DNA from 2 places in the Micromonospora sp. NPDC047730 genome. Region 2 is predicted to be linked to the other one. Evidence: riboswitches for the same ligand, from Rfam matches in the RefSeq annotation. Region 2 holds a riboswitch; the other holds the start of a gene.
What was found. A riboswitch is a leader RNA that binds a small molecule or an ion and turns the genes downstream of it on or off. The one in region 2 is predicted to bind thiamine pyrophosphate.
Positions count from the first base shown of each region.

Region 1: another riboswitch for thiamine pyrophosphate. It lies ahead of ACGF5G_RS31200 (ECF transporter S component); the one in region 2 lies ahead of thiE (thiamine phosphate synthase).

Region 1 is NZ_JBIDCU010000021.1:82,352-89,537, forward strand. It holds partial or broken gene ACGF5G_RS31190 (energy-coupling factor transporter transmembrane component T family protein) at 1-331, opposite strand, end outside; gene ACGF5G_RS31195 (ABC transporter ATP-binding protein) at 432-1,847, opposite strand; gene ACGF5G_RS31200 (ECF transporter S component) at 1,958-2,548, opposite strand; TPP riboswitch at 2,621-2,726, opposite strand; gene ACGF5G_RS31205 (permease) at 2,926-3,927, shown strand; gene ACGF5G_RS31210 (TIGR03943 family putative permease subunit) at 3,924-4,733, shown strand; gene ACGF5G_RS31215 (alpha/beta fold hydrolase) at 4,763-5,593, shown strand; gene ACGF5G_RS31220 (sugar isomerase domain-containing protein) at 5,666-6,415, shown strand; gene ACGF5G_RS31225 (DUF6328 family protein) at 6,547-7,050, shown strand; gene ACGF5G_RS31230 (acyl-CoA dehydrogenase family protein) at 7,166-7,186, shown strand, end outside.
Region 2 is NZ_JBIDCU010000008.1:345,383-352,568, forward strand. It holds gene ACGF5G_RS20920 (ATP-binding cassette domain-containing protein) at 1-601, shown strand, start outside; gene ACGF5G_RS20925 (aldo/keto reductase) at 635-1,597, shown strand; gene ACGF5G_RS20930 (DUF559 domain-containing protein) at 1,862-2,794, opposite strand; TPP riboswitch at 2,917-3,025, shown strand; gene thiE (thiamine phosphate synthase) at 3,020-3,646, shown strand; gene thiO (glycine oxidase ThiO) at 3,640-4,869, shown strand; gene thiS (sulfur carrier protein ThiS) at 4,860-5,060, shown strand; gene ACGF5G_RS20950 (thiazole synthase) at 5,065-5,835, shown strand; gene ACGF5G_RS20955 (thiamine phosphate synthase) at 5,904-6,671, shown strand; gene thiD (bifunctional hydroxymethylpyrimidine kinase/phosphomethylpyrimidine kinase) at 6,668-7,186, shown strand, end outside.

The DNA of each region.
Region 1 (7,186 bases), on a different contig from region 2:
CGAGCGCGGTGAGCAGCACCCCGGAGGTGACCACCGCGGGGCCGGCCTCGACCAGCACCCGGCCGGAGCGCTCGGCCGCGAAGAGCACCAGCGTCACCACGATGCCGACCGCGCCGACCAGCAGCGGCCCGGCCCGCCGGGCCAGCACCCGGAAGCGGACCCCGAACAGCGGCAGCACGGCCAGCTCGACGGCGATGGCGATCGCCGGGGCCACCGGGTCCAGGGTGGCGACGAGGATGAACGAGAACACCAGCGCCGCGGCGAGCTTGGCCACCGGGTTGCGCCGGGCCAGCGGCGCGTCGGGGGCGGCGACCGGTTCGAGGGTGATCACGGCCGCTCCGGGACGGGACGGGCGCGGCGTGCGGCCGGCGCCGGACCGGTCATGGTCCGGCGACGCCGCGGGTGTGCGGCCGGCGCGTCGTGCGAGCTGGTCACGGCCGCTCCAGGGTGACGCGCCGGTCCGCCAGAGCGGCCACGAACTCCGGGTCGTGGGTGACGGCGACCAGGCCGTGCCCGGCGTCGCGCAGTTCGGCGAAGAGGTTCACCAGCTCCAGCCAGGTCCGCCGGTCCTGGCCGAAGGTGGGTTCGTCGCAGACGAGCAGGCGGGGCGCGGTGGCCAGGGCCGTCGCCACGCTCAGTCGCCGCGCCTCCCCACCCGACAGGGTGTACGGGTTGGCCGCGGCGAGCTTCGTCAACCGCAGCCGGGACAGCAGGTCGTCCACGGTGGACCGGACCGCCGTCTCGGGCTGGCCGGTGCGGCGCGGGCCGAGGGCCAGCTCGTCGAAGACGGTGGTGGCGACGAACTGGTGCTCCGGGTCCTGGAAGACCGAGCCGATCCGCCGGGCCAGCGCCGGGGCGCGCCAGCGGTGCGGGGGAGTGCGGGCGTCGGAGCCGGCCAGTGCCGCCGTCGCCACGACCCGGCCGGCTCCCGGCTTGAGCAGCCCGCCGAGCAGCAGCGCGAGGGTCGACTTCCCGGCCCCGTTCGGGCCGAGCACGGCGAGCGCCTCGCCGGCGCGTACCGCCAGGTCGACGGCGGCCAGCCGGGGCGGCAGGCCGAGCCGGTCGGCGGTGAGCAGCAGGTCGCCGGCCGGCGCGGTGGCGTGGCGGGGCGGCACGGGCCGGCCGGGCACCCAGACGCCCGCGGCGGCGAGCGCGTCGCCGTGGGCGCCGAAGACGGCCTGGGGCGTGCCGTCCGCGCGGACGCCGCCGCCCGGTTCGAGCACCACCACCCGGTCGACCAGCGGCAGCGCCTCGGCGACCCGGTGCTCGACCAGGATCAGGGTGGTGTCGGCGTCCAGCGCGCCGGCCACCGCCGCGCGGACGAGCGCGGCGCCGGTCGGGTCCAGGTTGGCGGTCGGTTCGTCGAGCAGCAGCAGCCCGGGCCGCAGGGCCAGCACCCCCGCCAGGGCGAGGCGTTGCTGCTCGCCGCCGGAGAGGGCCGCGGTGGGCCGGTCCCGGTGGTACGGGAAGCCGACCCGGGCCAGCGCCTCGTCGACGCGGGGCCAGATCTCCCCGGCGGGGACCCCCCGGTTCTCCAGCCCGAACGCCACGTCGTCGCCGCTGCGGGCCATCACGAGCTGGGTCTCCGGGTCCTGGAAGACGATGCCGACCCGGTCCCGGCCCTTGCGGGGGTCGAGCCCGTCGACCTCGACGGTGCCCTCCTGTTCGCCCGAGTCCTCGGGCAGCAGCCCGGCCAGCGCGGCGAGCAGGGTGCTCTTGCCGGCGCCCGACGGCCCGAGCAGCAGCACCCGCTCGCCGGCCTCGACGCGCAGGTCCACCCCGCGCACGGCCCACGCCCGGCGCCCGGCGTGCCGCCACCCGAACCCCCGCAGTGTCACCGCCCCCACGCCGTCCCCCTTCCGGCCCGCGCGCGGGCGTCGACCATGAGGTTGGCGGCACCCACGGAGATCCACGTCGCCGTCCACCTCATGATCAACCCCGATTCCGGTGGTGCGGGTCAGACGGCGGCGCGTTCGCGGCCGGCGGGGAAGCGGTCCAGGACGCCGGTGCCCGCCAGGGCGCGGGTGAGGGCCCAGCCGCCGGCGCCGGCGACGGCGGCGGCGCTGACGACGGTGAGCAGGGCGTACGGGACCCGGTAGCTGCCGAGCGCGTAGTCGACGTTCCAGACGAAGAAGTCGAACAGCGCCGCGCCGAGGCCGGTCAGCGCCCCGGCGAGCAGCGCGGTGGGCAGCCGGAACGAGCGGTACCGGAACGCGGCGAAGGCCACCTCGGCGCCGAGCCCCTGGATGAGGCCCTGGACGATGGTGATGCCGCCCCACTCCGAGCCGAGCAGCGCGGAGACCGTCGCCGCCACCGCCTCGCAGAAGAGCGCCGCGCCGGGCTTGCGGATCACCAGGCCGCCGAGCACGGCCGGGACCAGCCAGACGCCGTACATGATCGCCTGGCCGGCCGGGAAGAACGCGAACGCCGGGTCGACGGCCCGCCACAGCAGGCCCCAGGCCCAGAAGATGACGCCGAACGCCACCGCGATCACCGCGGCGATGACGACGTCGAGTGTGCGCCACCGGGTGGTCGTGTTGTCTCGCATGATTGCTCCCAGTCCTGAACGCGAACCAGGAGAAGACGCACGCCGCGCCCGGTGTGCCCGGACGGCGGCGCGGCTGGAGGTCGACCGAACTCCCTGCGCTGGCATTACCCAGATCAGGTTCGAGGGTCTGCGGGCGGTGCCCGCACTCTCAGCGCTGTGCGCTCCCCTGTCGGATGTGAAGTTGTCGCGCCGACGCTAACACCTTTGAAGATCATCGGGCAAAGTGATCTTTTCGCTGGTCACCAGCGAGTTCGCTCGATCTCGTCGGTTCCGGCCGGTACGCTCGGGCGGCCACTGGCGGAATCGGCGGAGGAAACCACGTGACATCCGAGGTTGACCGCTCCGTGCCGGATGGGCGCGCCCCGGGGTCGGTCGGTGTGGCCGCGCCGGGCGTGCCCCCGCAGGAGCCGGCGGGCGGCGGCGGGAGCGCCTGGCGGTTCGGGTCGGTCGAGGCGCTCGCGGTCCTGCTGGTCCTGCTGGTCGTGTTCCGTGAGCCGCTCGCCGGGGCCCTGTCCGCGCCCTGGCTGCAGACCTGGACCACCGTCTTCGTCTCGGTCATGGTGCAGGCGGTGCCGTTCCTGGTCTTCGGGGTGGTCCTCTCCGCCGTGATCGCGGTCTTCGTGCCCCGGTCGTTCTGGGCCCGGGCGCTGCCCCGGCACCCCGCGCTCGCGGTGCCTGTGGCGAGCGCGGCCGGCGTGGTGCTGCCCGGCTGCGAGTGCGGGTCCGTGCCGATCGCCGGGTCGCTGATCCGGCGCGGGGTCACCCCGGCCGCCGCGCTGGCCTTCCTGCTCGCCGCCCCGGCCATCAACCCGATCGTGCTCACCGCCACCGCGGTGGCCTTCCCCGACGACCCGGAGATGGTCCTCGGCCGCGGCGTCGCGAGCCTGGTCGTCGCGATGGTGATGGGGTGGCTGTGGCTGCGCCTCGGCCGGGCCGACTGGATCCGGCTGCCGCGCCGGCCGGAGCTGGACGACGGCCCGCGCGGGCGGGCGTTCTGGGCGGCGGTCCGGCACGACGTCACCCACGCCGGCGGGTTCCTGGTGGTCGGCGCGGCGGCCGCCGCCACCATCAACGTCGTCGTGCCCGAGCGATGGTTGCAGACGCTCGCCGAGGACCCGGTGCTCTCGGTGCTCGCGCTGGCCGTGCTCGCGGTGCTGCTCTCCCTCTGCTCGGAGGCCGACGCCTTCGTGGCCGCCTCGCTGTCGCAGTTCTCGCTGACCGCCCGCCTGGTCTTCCTGGTGGTGGGGCCGATGGTCGACCTCAAGCTCATCGCGATGCAGACCGGCGTCTTCGGCCGGCGGTTCGCGCTGCGGTTCGCCCCGGCCACCTTCGCGGTGGCCGTCGCGGTTGCCGCCGCGACCGGGGCGGTGCTGCTGTGAACCGGCAGGCGCAGGCCGTCGTCCTGCTGCTGCTCGGGGGCGCCATGGTCCGGGCCAGCCTCACCGACCTCTACCTGCGCTACGTCAAGGAGGGGCTGCGCCCCTTTTTGGTCGCCGCGGGCCTGCTGCTGGTCGTCGCCGCGGTCATGACCCTCTGGTACGAGCTGCGTCCCGCCCTCCGGCGCCCCGCCGCGTCCCCGACCGCCGACGGCGAGCACGAGCGCGCCGGCGGGGACCACGAGCGCGCCGACGGCGAGCACGAGCGCGCCGGCCGGGACGAGGCCGCCGACCACGGGCACGGCCACCACGAGCCGCGGATCGGCTGGTTGCTGATCCTGCCGGCGCTGGGTCTGCTCCTGGTCGCCCCGCCCGCCCTCGGCTCGTACGCGGCCGGGCAGGCCGGCACCGCGCTCTCCGCTCGGCAACAGCCGTCCGACTACCCGCCCCTGCCCGACGGCGATCCGGCGCAGGTCAGCGTGCTCGACTACGCCTCGCGGGCGCTGTTCGACCGGGGCGCGTCGCTCGGCGGGCGACGGGTCCGGCTGACCGGTTTCGTCACCACCGGCCCCGACGGCCGACCGCTCCTGGCCCGGATGGTGCTCTCCTGCTGCGCGGCCGACGGGCGGCCGGTCAAGCTGGGCCTGACCGGCGCCGCCCCCGAAGGGCTCGCCGACGACACCTGGATCGAGGTGACCGGCCGCTACAGCGACCGGATCGCCCGGGACCCGGTCAACGACGCCGAGATCCCCTACCTCGACGTGGAGTCCTGGCGGCAGGTGCCCACCCCCAAACGCCAGTACGAGTGACCCCGCCCGCCCTGGGTAGGCTGGCGATCATGCGGATCGAGGCGCGGGGGCTCACGTTCGACGTACGCGTCGGCGGTCCCGAGGGCGGCGCGCCCGTCCTGCTGCTGCACGGCTTTCCACAGCACGGCGGGGAGTGGGACGACGTCGTCCCGCCGCTGCACGCCGCCGGCCTGCGCACCTACGCGCCGGACCAGCGCGGCTACTCGCCGGGCGCGCGGCCCGAGGCGGTCGAGGCGTACCGGATGCCGGAGCTGGTGGCCGACGCGGTGGCCGTGCTGGACGCGCTGGGCGTCGACGCGGCGCACCTCGTGGGGCACGACTGGGGCGCGGTGGTGGCCTGGGACCTGGCCGCCCGCCACCCGGAGCGGGTCCGGACGCTGACCGCGGTCTCCGTGCCGCACCCCGCCGCGATGGCGCACGCGCTGGCCGAGGACCCGGGGCAGAAGGCGCGCTCGGCGTACATCGTGCTGTTCCGCAAGCCGGGCAGGGCGGAGAGGGCGCTGCTGGCGCTGGGCGCGACCGGGCTGCGCCGGATGCTGCACGGGGTCGGCGACGACGAGCGGGTGGCCGCGTACGCGGACCCGATGCGCGAACCCGGCGCGCTGACGGCGGCGCTGAACTGGTACCGGGCGATGTCCCGGCGGGACATGGCGGCCACCGGGCCGGTGCCGGTGCCGACCACCTTCGTGTGGAGCGACCGCGACATCGCGATCGGCCGGACCGCGGCCGAGGCGTGCGCCGGCCACGTGAGCGCCGACTACCGCTTCGTCGAGCTGCCCGGGGTGAGCCACTGGATCCCCGACGAGGCGCCCGCCCCGCTGGCCGAGGCGATCCTGGCCCGGGTGCTGGGCCCGGCCTGACCGGTGCGGCCTCGCCCCGCCGGGAGTGGCCGGGCGTTCCCGACGGACGTACGACATGGACGGAGGAGAGACATGACGGTGAGCGCCGAGGACTACCTGGCCGTGGTGACCGAGACGATGCAGCGGGTGGCCACGAGCCAGCGCGAGGCGGTGGGGCGGGCCGCCGACCTGATCGCCGACGCGGTGCGCGCCGACGGGGTGGTCCACGCGTTCGGCACGGGCCACTCGGAGGCGCTGGCGATGGAGATCGCGGGCCGGGCCGGCGGGCTGGTGCCCACCAACCGGATCGCCCTGCGGGACCTGGTGCTGGTCGGCGGCGCGCCGGCCGACGTGCTCGGGCCGCTGCTCGAACGCGATCCGTCGGTGGCGCACCGCCTCTACGAGCTGGCCCCCGTCAGCCCCGGGGACGTCTTCGTGCTGGCCTCCAACTCCGGCGTCAACGGCGCGATGGTGGAGTTCGCGTCCCTGGTCAAGGAGAAGGGGCACGGGCTGGTCGCGATCACCTCGGCGCAGCACTCCGGGCAGATGACCTCGCGCCACCCGTCGGGGCGCAAGCTCGCCGACGTCGCCGACGTGGTGCTCGACAACGGCGCCCCGTACGGCGACGCGACGCTGCCGCTGCCCGGCGGCGGTGCGGTCGGCGCGGTCTCGTCGATCACGGCGGCGCTGCTGGCGCAGCAGATCACGGTCGAGGTGGTGGCCCGGCTGCTCGCCGCGGGGGAGCGGCCTCCGGTCTACCTGTCGGCCAACATCGCCGGCGGCGACGAGCACAACAACGCCCTGGAGGCCCGGTACGCCGGCCGGATCCGCCGCGGCTCCTGAGCGGAGCGGGCCGGCGTGTGCCGGGCTCGCGCGGGCGACGTGAGCCGGTTTCGCGGCTCCGTCGGTGGGGCATCAGCGTTGCTGCCGACGGGCGAACCCCGTCGGCAGTACCGTCTGACCGGAGGTAGCCCGTGTCCAAGGAAACCGAGCGGCAGCGCTGGCAGCGCAACTTCGCCGACCTGTTGCAGGAGCTGCGGGTCGCGCAGACCGGCGTGCAGATCCTCTTCGCCTTCCTGCTGACCCTGCCGTTCAGCAACGGGTTCACCAGGACGAGCGGTTTCCAGAAGGACGTCTACATCGTCTCGTTGCTCGCGGCCGCCGCCGCGACCGCGATGATCATTTCCCCGGTGGCGTTCCACCGCGCGCTGTTCCGGCAGGGCCGCAAGCCGGAGCTGGTCCGGTTCGCCCACCGGATGGCCAGCGCCGGCCTCGCCTTCATGCTGATCTCGATGGTCAGCGCGGTGCTGCTGATCACCGACTTCGTGCTGGACCGGGGCGTCGCCCTGCTGCTCAGCGGCGCCACGGCGATCTGGTTCCTCACCTTCTGGGTGTTCCTGCCGTTCGCCCGGCGCAACTGGGGCGAGGACGACATCGACGACGAGGACGACGACCCCCGGCACCTACCCGGCGACTGACCCGGGTCGACGAAACTCGATCTTCACCGAACGCTACCCCTGGGTAACACCCGGGGGTAGCGTGCTGTTTGTCGAGCACGTCGACGCAGCCGGACCGAGGTTCGAGGGGGCAGCCGTGACCACGACGCAGAACAGC
Region 2 (7,186 bases):
CGGCGACCGGGTGGCGGTGCTCGGCGCCAACGGCACGGGGAAGTCGCACTTCCTCCGGCTGCTCGCCCGCGGCGGCAGTGACCCCGACCCGGCCAACGGCCCGGTCGACGGCGCGGCGGCGCTCGCGCCGGTCGCGCACGACGGGGTGGCCCGGCTCGGCGCGCGGGTGCGCCCCGGGCACTTCTCGCAGACCCACGACCGGCCGGAGCTGATGGCGAAGACCCTCGTGGAGATCCTCTGGCGGGGGGACGACCACCGGGCCGGCATGGACCGGCACGCGGCGATGGCGGCGTTGTCCCGGTACGAGTTGGCGGGGCAGGGCGACCAGCGCTTCGGCACCCTCTCCGGCGGGCAGCAGGCGCGGTTCCTGGTGCTGCTGCTGGAGTTGTCCGGCGCGACGCTGCTGCTGCTCGACGAGCCCACCGACAACCTCGACCTGGCGTCGGCGGAGGCGCTGGAGGCAGGGCTGACGGCGTTCGAGGGAACCGTGGTCGCGGTGACCCACGACCGCTGGTTCACCCGCTCGTTCGACCGGTTCGTCCTCTTCCGCGGTGACAACGAGGTGGTGGAGACCCCCGAGCCGGTCTGGGACGTGGGCTGAGGCGAACCCGGGCGGCGGGCCGGCCGGCATAGGGTGGATCTCGTGACTGAGATGACCTACCGCCGGTTGGGCGACTCCGGGCTCGTGGTGTCCGTCGTCGGCATCGGCTGCAACAACTTCGGCCGCAAGCTCGACCTCGACGGGACCCGGGCGGTGGTCGACGCCGCGCTGGACGCCGGGATCAACTTCTTCGACACCGCCGACATCTACGGCGAGCCGCAGGGCGGCTCCGAGGAACTGCTGGGCCAGGCGCTCAAGGGCCGCCGCGACGACGTGGTGGTGGCCACCAAGTTCGGCATGGACATGCACGGCCTCAACGGCCCCGACTTCGGCGCCCGGGGCGCGCGGCGCTACATCGCCCGCGCCGTGGAGGCGTCGCTGCGCCGGCTCGGCACCGACCACATCGACCTGTACCAGATGCACGAGCCCGACCCGGGCACCCCGATCGACGAGACCCTCGCCGCGCTGGACGACCTGGTCCGCGCCGGCAAGGTGCGCTACCTGGGCAACTCCAACTTCGCCGGGTGGCAGATCGCCGACGCGGACTGGGTGGCGTCGTCCACCGGCCGGTCCCGGTTCATCAGCGCGCAGAACCACTACAGCCTGCTGGAACGCTCCGCCGAGGCCGAGGTGGTGCCGGCCTGCGAGCGGTTCGGCCTCGGGCTGCTGCCGTTCTTCCCGCTGGCCAACGGCCTGCTGACCGGCAAGTACAAGCGCGACCAGGCCCCGCCCGCCGGCAGCCGCCTCGCCGGAGGCGGCCGGTACGCCCAGCGCTTTGCCGCCGCCGACTGGGACACCATCGAGGCGATCGAGGCGTACGCGAACGAGCGGGGGCTGTCGATGCTCCAGGTGGCCATCGGCGGGCTGGCCGCCCTGCCGGCGGTGACCTCGGTGATTGCCGGCGCCACCACGCCCGAGCAGGTGCGCTCCAACGCGGAGGCGGGCTCCTGGCAGCCCACCGACGAGGACGTCGACGCCCTCCGCGCCATCCTCTGACCCACGTCGACACCGCCCCGGCACCGCATCGCGGTGCCGGGGCGGTCCGCCGTCGCGCCCGCCCAGGCCCGGGCTGCCACGGGTGGAACACCACGCACGTCTCCGACACTGGGAGGCAGCCCTGGTGTTCCACCCGTCCCCGTCACCCTTCCCCGCGCGCCTGTCTCGGCCGGCTGCGGGGCGGTTGTCCCGTGGGCCTGCCGGGCGGGCGCTGGTTACCTGGCCGGGGGAACGTGCGCCCGCGCGGGTGGAACGGGACGGCTGTCACCGTGGGTGGGTGACAGCCGTGCTGTTCCGCTCGTCGGAGCGTTCGCGCAGGGCGGCGGTGACGAGGCGTACCGTCCGGGTCCGGTGCCGGAGCACATCGTCGGCGGTGAAGCGGAGGACGATCCAGCCGGCCGCGCGCAGCGCGTTCAGCCGGGCGACATCCTGGCGGAAGGGGGCGCGCTCGCGGTGGTGGTCGCCGTCGTACTCGACCGCGACGCGCAGGGCGGGCCAGGCCAGGTCGACCCGACCGACGAACCGCCCCCGGGCGTCGCGCACGTCGTGCTGCGCCGTGGGTGGGGGCAGCCCGGCGTCGAGCAGGAGGAGCCGCAACCGGGTCTCCATCGGGGACTCGCTCAGCGGCTCGGCCAGCGCCAGCACCTCGCGCAGCAGCGGCAGCCCGGGCCAGCGGGGACGCGTCTCGGCGTACGCCCGCAGGGCCGGCAGCCCTACCACCCGGCGGTGCAGCAGGGCGTCGAGGGCGACGAGGGCCTCGTCGCGTGGCCCTCGTCGCGCGAGGTCGAACACCGTTCGCAGCGGCGTGGTGACCGGTAGGCCACCGAAGCGGGTCAGGTCGCTGGCCGGCAGCGCCGAGCGGGTGACGGCCAGTTGTGGGTGCGGGCGCAGCCGTGCCGGCCGAGAAAGGAGCACGCTGACCGGCGCGTCCCGGGGCAGCAGGTCGACGCCCCACAGGTACGCGGCGCTCGGCCCGGCGATCGCGGCACCGGCGGGCAGGAGCAGGGCGACCGCGTCGCACCAGAGCCGATGGTCGGCTGCGCGCAGGGCGTCCCGGTGCACGTACACGTCGGGGAGCAGGCGTTGCCAGGTCGGACCGCGCAGCATGGCGCGGGTCAGCAGCCCCTGCGTGATCGCGGTGCTGCCGCGGAACGGCAGGAAGGCGAGCCGGGGCGGGACCCGGGCGGGGGAGGGCATCCGGACAGCATCGCGTGACGGGCCGGTCACGTGCCGCCCCGATCGTCGGCTTCGGACGGTCGGTGTGAAATCCGCGTCCCGCCCTTGGCGGATCCGGCGATCCGTCGTACGGTGACACGCGCAAGTGACCCACGGGAGCCCGGTGCACCGGGCTGAGAGGGGGGCTGAGAGCCCCCGACCGTCGAACCTGATCCGGGTAATGCCGGCGCAGGGAGGAGTGTTGCCGTGCCGTCCCTTGGGCGACTGCATCTGATCACCGACACCCGACCCGGGCGGGATCCGCTGGCCGTGCTGCGGGCCGCCCTCCCGGTGGCCCGCGCCGAGCTGGTCGTGCAGGTCCGCGTCACCGACGACGCCACCGACCGGGAGGCGTACGACCTGGCCCGCCGGGTGGTCGCGCTCTGCGCGCCGTACGACGTCCCCTGCCTCGTCAACGACCGGCTGCACGTGGCGCTGGCGGTGGGCGCCGCCGGCGGGCACGTCGGCGCGGACGACCTGCCGGTCGGGGCGGCCCGCCGGGTGCTCGGCGCGACCGCCGTGCTCGGGGCCACCGCCCGCGAGCCGGGGACGGCCGCCGAGGCGGTCGCCGCCGGGGCCAGCTACCTGGGCGTGGGCCCCTGCCACGCCACGAGCACCAAGACCGGCCTGCCGGCGCCGATCGGCCCGGCCGGGGTGCGCGCCGTCACCGCCGCCGTGGACGTACCGGTGGTCGCGATCGGCGGGGTGACCGCCGCGAACACGCCCGCGCTGCTGGCCGCCGGGGCGTACGGGGTAGCGGTGGTGGGGGCGCTGTCCGGGGCGGCCGATCCGGCCCGGGCGACGGCGGAGCTGCTGGGAGCGCTGGGGTGCTGAGCCGGCCGGACGTCGCCGTGGTGGGGGCGGGACCGGTCGGGCTGGCGATCGCCTGGCGCTGCGCTGCGCGCGGCCTCCGGGTCGCCGTGCACGACCCCGCCCCGGGCTCCGGCGCGTCGCACGTCGCCGCCGGGATGCTCGCCCCGGTCGCCGAGGCGTACTTCGGCGAGCACGAGCTGACCGGGCTGCTGACCGCCTCCGCCGCCCGCTGGCCGGCCTTCGCCGCCGAGCTGACCGCCGCCACCGGCGCGGACGTCGGCTACCGCACCGAGGGCACGCTGATGGTCGGGCTCACCGCCGACGACCTGGCCGAGGCACGCCGGCTGTGGGCGTACCAGCAGGGTCTCGGGCTGCCGGTGACGCCGCTGCGCCCCTCGGCGCTGCGGGACCGCGAGCCGGCGTTGGCGCCCCGGGTGCGTGGCGGCGCGCTCGCCGCCACCGACCACCAAGTCGACCCGCGCCGGCTGGTGCCGGCGCTGCGCACGGCCGCCGAACGGGCCGGCGTCACGCTGGTGCCCGCCGCCGTGCGCCGGCTGTCCGACGTGGACGCGCGCGTCACGGTGGTGGCGGCCGGCTGCGGGGCGGCGGCCCTGACCGGGCTGCCGGTGCGGCCGGTGAAGGGCCAGGTGCTGCGGCTCCGCGCGCCCGGCGGCGGCGCGCCGGGCTTCCGGCACGTCATCCGGGGGTACGCCGACGGCGAGCACGTCTATCTCGTGCCCCGCGACAGCGGGGAGGTGGTGGTGGGCGCGACCGTCGAGGAGCGCGCCGACACCGACGTCTCCGCCGGGGCGGTGCTACGCCTGCTCCGCGCCGCCGTCGACCTGCTGCCGGAGCTGGCCGAGTACGACCTCGTCGAGACCCTCGCCGGCCTGCGCCCCGGCACCCCCGACAACGCCCCGATCCTCGGCCCGCTGCCCGGCCGGCCGGGCGTGCTCGCCGCGACCGGGCACCACCGGCACGGCATCGTGCTCACCCCCATCACCGCCGACCTGGTCGCCGACCTGGTGGTCACCGGTACGGCGGACCCGCTGCTCGCCCCCTTCACCCCGGACCGGTTCGCGCCGGCCGCCACCGCCGATCCGGCTGTCACCGCTGGGCAGGCCGGCGGCGCTGGGCAGGCCGGCGGCGCTGGGCAGGCCGGCAGTGCCGGGCCGGTGGTCCGGGCCGCCGCCGACGATCGGTCCGGCGCCTACGCACCCGAGGAGGAGCACACGTGGAACTGACGGTGAACGGCGCCGGGCGCAGCCTGCCCGGCGGCTCGACCGTGGCGGACCTGGTCCGCGCGGTCACCGACCAGCGGCGCGGCCTCGCCGTCGCGGTCAACGGGGAGGTCGTGCCGCGTACCGGCTGGCCGGCGACCGTGCTGCGCGACGGCGACCGGGTCGAGGTGCTCAGCGCCGCCCAGGGCGGGTGACGCGGTGAGCCTCGACCTGGGCGGCGTGCGCCTCACGTCCCGGCTGATCCTCGGCACCGGTGGCGCGGCCAACCTGCGCGTGCTGGAGGACGCGATCCGCGCTTCCGGCACCGAACTGGTCACCCTGGCCCTGCGCCGCGTCGACACCGCCCCCGGCACCGCCGGCGGGCTGCTGGACCTGCTCGACCGGTGCGGGGTGCGGCTGCTGCCGAACACCGCCGGCTGCTACACGGCGGGCGAGGCGGTCAAGGTGGCCCACCTGGCGCGGGAGGCGTTCGGCACCGACTGGGTGAAGCTGGAGGTGATCGGCGACGAGCGCACGCTGCTGCCCGACGGGGTGGAGCTGCTGCGCGCCGCCGAGGAACTCGTCGCGGACGGGTTCGTGGTGCTGCCGTACACGTCGGACGACCCGATTCTGGCGCGGCGGCTGGCCGACGTCGGTTGCGCCGCGGTGATGCCGGCGGGCGCGCCGATCGGCTCCGGGCTGGGCGTGTCGAACCCGCACCACATCCGGCTGATCCGGCAGAGCGTCGACGTGCCGGTGATTCTGGACGCCGGCATCGGCACCGCCTCCGACGCGGCGCTGGCGATGGAGCTGGGCTGCGACGCGGTGCTGCTGGCCAGCGCGGTCACCCGGGCCGCCGACCCGGTGGCGATGGCCACCGCGATGCGGTACGCGGTCGAGGCGGGGCGGCTCGCGTACGGGGCGGGCCGGATCGCCCGTCGCTTCCACGCCCTGGCATCCACCCCCGACGACGGACGGCCGGACCTGTGACCCGCCCCGGTCCCGTTCCGGCGGATCCTGGTGCGGAAGCGCCCCTGGCGGGGCCGTTTCCTACCAGGATTCCGCGTGGGCCGTCCGGCGTCGTTCTGCTGACCGACCGGTGGCAGGCGGGGCGGCCGTTGACCGAGGTGGTCGCCGGGGCGGTGGCCGGGGGAGTGCGGTGGGTGGTGCTGCGGGAGAAGGACCTGCCCCGCGCCGACCGCGTCGCCATCGCCGCCGACCTGCGTTCGATCCTCGCCGAGGCGGGCGGCACCCTGGTCGTCGCCGGGCTCGACCCGCTCGACGGGGACGCGGTGCACCTGCCGTCGGCCGGCCCGTACCCGCCGCCGCGTCTCGGCCTGGTCGGCCGCTCCTGCCACAGCCGCCCCGAGCTGGCCCGATTGACCACCGAGGACTACGCGACCCTGTCGCCGGTCTTCTCCAGCCGCACCAAACCCGGCTACGGTCCACCGCTACGTCCGGACGGGCTGCGGGAACTGATCGAGGCCAGCCCCGTGCCGGTCCTCGCGCTGGGCGGGGTGGAGACCCCGGAGCACCTGCACGCCTGCATCGCGGCCGGAGCGGCGGGAGTGGCGGTGGTCGGCGCGATCATGCGCGCCGACGACCCGACCGAGGTCGCCGCCACGCTCACCGCCGCCTTCCGGTCGGCGGTCTCCCCGCCGCCGCGTACCGCGCAGGACCGCGCGGAGGTCTCCGGTACGGGGCTGCGGCCGACCGTGCCCACGGAGGGATCAAGCCTGACCGCCCGGAGTGGGCACGGTCGGCCGCAGCCCCCCAGCGCCACCATGCCGCGGCCCCCGACCTCAACCATCCTGGGGGGCCGATGACACCCACCACCGTGCTCACCATCGCCGGCTCGGACTCCGGCGGCGGAGCGGGCATCCAGGCCGACCTCAAGGTCTTCGCCGCCCTCGGCGCGTACGGCACCAGCGTGATCACCGCGGTCACCGCGCAGAACACGAGGGGCGTCGACGCCGTCCTGCCGCTGCCGCCGCGCACGGTCACCGAGCAGCTCGACAGCGTGCTCGCCGACTTCGCCGTGCGGGCCGTCAAGACGGGCATGCTGGGCACCCCGGCCATCGCCGACGCGGTCGCCGACGCCGCCCGGGACGGTCGGCTGCCGCACCTCGTCGTCGACCCGGTGCTCGTCGCCACCAGCGGGCACCGGCTGGGCACGGTCGCCGCAGCCGAGCGGTTGCTGCCGTACGCCCGGGTGGCGACGCCGAACTGCGCGGAGGCGGCGGTCCTCCTCGGACGCCCGGTGACCACGGTCGAGGAGATGGTGGCCGCCGCCGAGGCGCTGGCCGCCGGCGGGCCGGAGCACGTGGTGGTGACCGGCGGC